DNA from 2 places in the Paenibacillus sp. FSL H7-0737 genome. Region 1 is predicted to be linked to the other one. Evidence: riboswitches for the same ligand, from Rfam matches in the RefSeq annotation. Region 1 holds a riboswitch; the other holds the start of a gene.
The links. A riboswitch is a leader RNA that binds a small molecule or an ion and turns the genes downstream of it on or off. The one in region 1 is predicted to bind thiamine pyrophosphate.
Positions count from the first base shown of each region.

Region 2: it holds a riboswitch for thiamine pyrophosphate, as region 1 does, so the genes downstream of both, H70737_RS12080 (ABC transporter ATP-binding protein) here and H70737_RS02075 (ABC transporter substrate-binding protein) in region 1, are expected to answer to the same signal.

Region 1 is NZ_CP009279.1:460,011-463,428, reverse strand. It holds gene H70737_RS02080 (hypothetical protein) at 1-890, shown strand, start outside; TPP riboswitch at 1,040-1,150, shown strand; gene H70737_RS02075 (ABC transporter substrate-binding protein) at 1,310-2,359, shown strand; gene H70737_RS02070 (thiamine-binding protein) at 2,659-2,952, shown strand; gene H70737_RS02065 (ABC transporter permease) at 2,949-3,418, shown strand, end outside.
Region 2 is NZ_CP009279.1:2,817,717-2,821,134, forward strand. It holds gene H70737_RS12070 (ABC transporter substrate-binding protein) at 1-614, opposite strand, end outside; gene H70737_RS12075 (ABC transporter permease) at 611-1,384, opposite strand; gene H70737_RS12080 (ABC transporter ATP-binding protein) at 1,365-2,060, opposite strand; TPP riboswitch at 2,328-2,431, opposite strand; gene H70737_RS12085 (amino acid ABC transporter substrate-binding protein) at 2,655-3,418, shown strand, end outside.

The DNA of each region.
Region 1 (3,418 bases):
AGCCTTTTCTGGATCACTCGGATATTAATGGGGCTTATTTCGAGACCCTTCCCTTTTTCGTAGATGAAAGAATGCAGGTGCAAGCCTTTTATGGCTTTCAGAGTGAAGGGGATTCTGATGAAATTAGTATAAATATACGCTATCGCGCCTCTCAGCTTGATGGAATTGATCTGAACGGGAAGCCCTATGCCAGTGCCAGCGATCCAGCGTATATTGCGAACTACTGTCATGAGCATTCCTATAATCGATGGGGCCCAGACTCGTATTATATGATGAATGAGCAGACCTTTTGCTGTCTGACCCGAGCTGAACCAAAGATCGCCGTTAGCCTGGCCAACCAGATGTACGGGCAATATTATTACGGATTTCTACTCAATATTTTCCACAAAATCGTTCTGCTAAAGCTGGCAAATATGCATTCCCGACTACGCATAAACCACGATTATGATGAGATCGATAATTTAATCTACTCGATTAATAAATTCTCGGCAAAGTTCTATTTCTTAGAGCTGATTTCACAGTCGCAAGGACGGGAGATTTTTCTTCAGCTGCGTAAAGTATACGGGAACGACGCTCTGTTCGAGGAAGTAAAAGAAACCTTGACTGACCTGTTTCAGTATCAAGATAAGTTCCAATCGAAGCGCCGTGATAATCTGCTGATGATCCTCACTGTATTTACGGTGGTAAGTGGGATTTATGGCATGAATCAAGTCATTGACGATCTGGATGGAAAGATTCAATGGAGTAAGATGGTTAGCTATTCCCCCTTTGAGTTTCTTGCTCTTTTCGTGATTATGAGCGGGATAATGATCAGTGTTGTCCTTACGCTAGGTGCTCTGGTTACTGAGCTTAAGCGGCGTCATCGCAAGAAACATAAAGATCTGGATTAATGAAAACGGACGGAGAGATTTGAAAAATTTAGGAGCGTGCTACTAGACATTCCGAGAACAGCCGTCTATAATACACCGTATGCAAGCATAAACGCCTTCAGCGTCCTTATAAAGACGATTAGCGTTTAAGCGAGAAATACCCGTTAACTTCATAGAACCAGGGGTGCTGGAATTGGCCGGCTGAGATTGTATCCCACAAGATACTGACCCTTATACCTGATCTGGATAATGCCAGCGTAGGAATCGCCAATTGGTTTTGGTCCCTGTGACCTTTACTAACCTTGCGCCAAGCCAGCGTCCCGATCACTCGGGGCGCTTTTTTGTGTAGATCACAAAAGATGTAGAAGAAATGTACATACTACACTTTATGGTTCATGTTGGATGACGGGATCTGGCAACCTTAAAGGAGAGAAGAAGACATGCAAGTCAAAAAAGTACTTATGCTTAGCCTCACCTGTATGCTCATTCTTGCGATTGCCGGATGCGGCAGCAACAATGGGAATACAGCCGGAAACAAAGGAAATGCTGCGGAATCGAATGCAGCGACCGGATCAAATGCTCCAAAAGAGCTTACCAAAGTTAAGGTTGCACTGGATTGGACACCGAATACGAACCACACCGGTCTATACGTAGCCAAGGATCTTGGTTATTACGCGGAAGAAGGTCTGGATGTAGAAATCGTTCAACCTGGCGCAGCGGGTTCTGATACGATGGTTACCTCTGGCGAAGCTGCTTTTGGAATCAGCGCTCAGGAAGGATTGACTCTAGCTCGTCTACAAGGCGTTCCCCTTGTCTCGATTGCAGCCATTATTCAGCATAATACTTCGGGATTCGCCGCTCCAGTGGATCGCAATATTAAATCGCCAAAAGATTTTGAGGGTACAACTTACGGAGGTTGGGGCTCTCCCGCTGAGGAAGCAGCCATGAAGGCGATCATGGACCCTGTTGGTGGCGATGTGAAAAAGGTGAAGCTAATCAGTATTGGTGAAGCTGACTATTTTACTGCAGTCAAACGTGACATTGATTTCGCTTGGATCTTCTACGCTTGGACCGGCATTGAAGCCGAACTGCGTGGTGAGCCTCTGGATATGCTCTACTTGAAGGATTATGCGCCTCAGCTCGATTATTACACCCCTGTGCTGACCACGAGTGAGAAGCAGATTTCTGAGAATCCAGATTTGGTGAAGGCTTTCCTGAAAGCCACATCGAAGGGTTATCAATATGCGATTGATCATCCAGAAGAGGCTGCCGCTACATTATCCAAGGCTGTGCCTGACCTTGATGCCGAGCTTGTCCTAGCTAGCCAAAAATGGCTTAGCCCGAAATATAAGGACGACGCCCCACGCTGGGGAGAGCAAAAAACCGAGGTCTGGCAGAATTACGGTGACTGGATGTATGATTTGAAGCTGCTGGACAAACCGCTGGATGCAGCTAGTGCATTCACGAATGATTTTTTACCGGCGGAGTAGACCGGACTTCCCAAGTTCGTTCAAGACTCGACGTCGAATCTGCTTCCTGAAAACACTTCGTTATCAAAGTTGGCTTTTTGAATTTACCTATTTCAATGAGAGTTCAAAAAGTCAGCTTTCAGAACCAAGAAGGTTGGACGTTACTTGAGGAAGGAGGAACGGAGCGTAGTGATTTGCTACGTGAGTACCGGACTTCCCAAGTTCGTTCAAGATTCGACGCCGAATCTGCTTCCTGAAAACACTTCGTTATCAAAGTTGGCTTTTTGAACTTACCTTATAAATTGAGAGGATTGATTATTGTGGCTAACACACTATTAAGCATTCAAGTAATTCCTAAGACTCCAAACAATGAGGACTCCATCCCATACGTAGATAAAGCGATTGAAGTTATTCAAAAATCCGGCGTTAAACATCAGGTGAATCCACTGGAAACTACTATGGAAGGTGAACTGAGCGAGCTCCTGGAGGTTGTACGTCAAATGCAGGAGGCACTGATCGAAGCAGGTAGTCCAAGCGTGATCTCCCAAATCAAAATCGCTCATAACCCTAACGGAATCAGCATGGATAAATTGACGGAGAAATATCGGCCGTGAGATCGACCTGGAAGCTAATATGGCCGCCCCTTGTGGCGGTCGTCTTCTTTTTAACCGTATGGCAGTTATCTGTTTCTCTATTCCATATCGAATCCTGGATTCTGCCGAGTCCTGCTGATATTGCTCGCGAATCCACCAGTAATGCCTCAGGTCTCTGGGCTCATACGATGGCTACGCTCCGACTCACATTAATCGGTTTTCCTATTGGTACAGGTGTAGGCTTGATCGTCGCGCTACTTTTGCATCTTTTACCTTGGGCTAGACGGGCTTTTTATCCACTCATTATTCTGAGTCAAAATGTTCCCTCTATCGCACTCGGACCACTGCTTATCATCTGGTTTGGCTTCGGTCTTTTGCCCAAAATCGTGCTGATTACACTGGTATGCTTCTTCCCGGTAGCTGTCGCTGCAATGGGCGGCTTGTCTCAAAGTGATCAGGTCATGATGAATTATATGAAAATGGCTGG
Region 2 (3,418 bases), 2.4 Mb from region 1:
AACCCTCCCATAATGGCATCCACTTGCCCCGTCGCAATCGCCGGAATAAGGTCAAAGCCTACGTCTATTAATTTGCTGGCCTTAGGGTCACCCCCATCGTTTTGGATCATCGTACGAATCATGGCTTCATAAAGAGGAATGGAAGAATACCCAATCTGTTTACCTATGAGGTCTTTGGGACTATGAACGTCTCCAGCCTGAGGTACCATTAAATGATTAAGCGGATGTCTCACAATCGCAGCAATCGAACGTACTGGAATGTTCTCACTGCGTGCCATGAGCACCTGAGGTTGATAACTAAACGCTAAATCGATTTGATTCGCTGCTACAAGCTTCAGTGCGTCATTGCTGTCTGCGGGCATTTGGATCTCTACGTCCAGACCTTCCTCTTGGAAATAACCATTCTGCTCAGCAGCATATAAAAAAGAGTGAACGGCATTGGGATACCAATCGAGCATAATCTTCAGCTTGTGCGTTTGTATAATTTCGTTATTAGATGAATTAGCAGGAGGACTACTTACATTGGATGCTTTTCCGCAGCTGGTGAAGATTAGGAGTGAACATATGAGAAATACGGGAATAAGCCATTTTCTTTGGAAATTCAAATCATTCATTGCTTAGATCCTCTTTTCTTTAAAAATAATGGTTCGAGCAGAGCTATCATCACAAACAACACTACACCGAGCGCGGACAACAGAAATACAGCGGCGAACATTTCGGCACTTTGCATATTTCCGGCCATCCTTCGGCTAAAATAACCGAGTCCTTTGCTGCCTCCAAGCCATTCGCCGATGGTTGCTCCAATTACGCAGTACACAATGCATAGCTTTAGTCCTGAGAAAAAAGAGGGCAGCGCCAGCGGAATTTGGGTTTTAGCAAGCAGTTGCCAGCGGTTTGCGCCAAATGTTAACAATAAGTCTTTGTAGGCTTGACCACTTGTACGAAGTCCGTCATATGTACTCACAACGACTGGAAAAAAAGCAGTTAGAAACACAACAGCCACTTTGCTCCACAGCGTATACCCGAACCACATAATAAAAATGGGGGATAGCGCGATTAACGGGATCGTCTGACTGATAATAAGGAACGGATAGATGGCTTTTTCAAGGGGGCGAAACAAGAACATTCCGGTGCCCAGCAGTGAACCACAGATAACCGAGAGAACAAAACCTACCAATATTTCCTGCAGTGTCGCCATTAAATGCGGTCTGAGTAATTGCCTGTGTTCGATCAATGCGATACCTATTGAAGAAGGTGCAGGTAGAATAAAGGCTGGAATCAAGTGAAGACGAACAGCTGATTCCCAGATCACAAGAATGAACAATAGCAGTAGAATGAAGGGGCCGTAATTGTTTAAATATTTTTTAAAAGGTATGGGATGCATACAGTCTCCGCTCCAACTCTTCCCGTAACGCTATAAACCGGGGTTCATAGTTCATCTTGTAATGTCTTGGCCTCGGTAAATCAACGATGATCTCCTGTAATTCGCTATGCACGCCTCCAGACAATAAATAAATCCGATCGCTTAGTAACAGCGCTTCCTCTAGATCATGGGTGATGAGCATCACTGTTTGATCCAGCTCATCCCAAAGCTCCAACAGCCAACGGTGTATCTCACGTTTGCTCATAGCGTCGAGCGCTCCAAATGGCTCATCTAGCAGCATAAGACCGGCCCCGCCGCCAGCTACAAGCGTTCGTAGAAATGCGACTCGCTGTTTCATGCCACCCGATAGCTCATGGGGAAAAGCCTTCTCTACATCGGCCAAACCGAAGCGTGACAGCATTTCCCGAATGTGAGAGATCGTCTGTTGTTTACTAAACCTTGGTTTAATCTCCCAGGGCAAAAGACAGTTGTCGAGCACGGTTCTCCAAGGCAGCAGCAAATCCTGCTGAGGCATGTATGCGATCTGACCTAAGCGAGTAGAGGATGACGAGTTCGAATGAATTATTATTTTCCCATGAGTGGGTTCGAGCAAGCCTGCTATAGTTTTGAAAAGCGTACTTTTTCCGCATCCGCTAGCCCCAATGACAGAAACAAACTCACCTTGCCTGATATCCATGGATAGATCTGCGAATACAGGGGGTTGTTCTGATTCCGGAAAAGAGTAGGTTAAGCCTTGAATGGATAGGATTGTCGTGATGATCGAACCTCCTAAAAAGTTTTGTGAGCGTTGGCTTCTTGGAAAGCATCGTACAAAACTTGCTTCGGAAGCCTACGCTTAAGTTTTGTGATTGATTGTAAACAAACAAAGACCCATTCATTTCCGGTGGGAAATAAATGGGTCAAAAAGTTCATTCAGCATAGGAACACTAAAAATGCATGGGATGAAAATTCTGCTCCACTTCCCTCCGCTGGTATGATCCAGATCAGGTTCCAAGGGTCCGGAGCTTGAAGCTCCGTCTCAGTCGGCCGACTCCCCTAGTGAAATAACAGGTCCATATTTAATTTGTTTATAAATATACCATATCTTTCTGAGATGTAAAGAGAGGATCTTGTGAAGGATTATTCTAAGAATGGGTAATATAAGGGTAGAGATTTACCTAATATTACAATTCCGATGAATATAATCGGAAAAAATCATTGACGGTAAACATCAGCCAGTGTAGTATACAATTTACCGGATGAATTCCGGGTAAAGAGAGGGGAATTAATAATGAAAAAACTAAGTTTAACTATTCTATTGGCGTTAACCGTGGTGTTTGTAGCGGCCTGCGGCAATAATTCGAATACCGATACTTCTAATAATTCTTCAGCTGGAACGAATGGTGGAAATACAGCCACTGCGCAAAACAGCCTGGAAGCTGTTAAAGCTAGCGGCAAATTGCGTATAGGAACAGAAGGGACGTATGCTCCCTTTACTTATCATGACGCTTCGGGAAAACTGACCGGCTTTGACGTAGAAATTGCTGAGGAAGTAGCGAAGCGCCTCGGTGTTGAACCAGAATTTTTTGAGACACAGTGGGACGGTATTTTTGCTGGGATGGATGCCAAGCGGTTTGATGTTATTTTTAACGAAGTATCCATTAATGAAGATCGTAAAGTGAAATATGATTTCTCTGAACCGTATATCGTATCTAAAGCGGTATTGATAGTGAGTGAAAACAATGAGGATATCAAAACATTTGCAGATCTTAAGGGTAAAAAAGCCGGACAATCTCTAACCAGTAACCTGTCCGATATCGCCCGTGAGAACGGTGCTGAAATCGTTGCTACAGACGGGTTCAATCAAGCGATGGACCTATTGACCTCAGGCCGTATTGATGCGACTGTAAATGATGGTTTGTCTTATCTGGACCTGAAAAAGCAAAAGCCTGATGTGAAAATTAAAGTGGTAGATGAGATTCCTGACGGTTCGCAAAGCGCAGCTGTTTTCTTAAAAGGCAACGATGAGTTGGTAAAAGCAGTTAGTGATGCAAT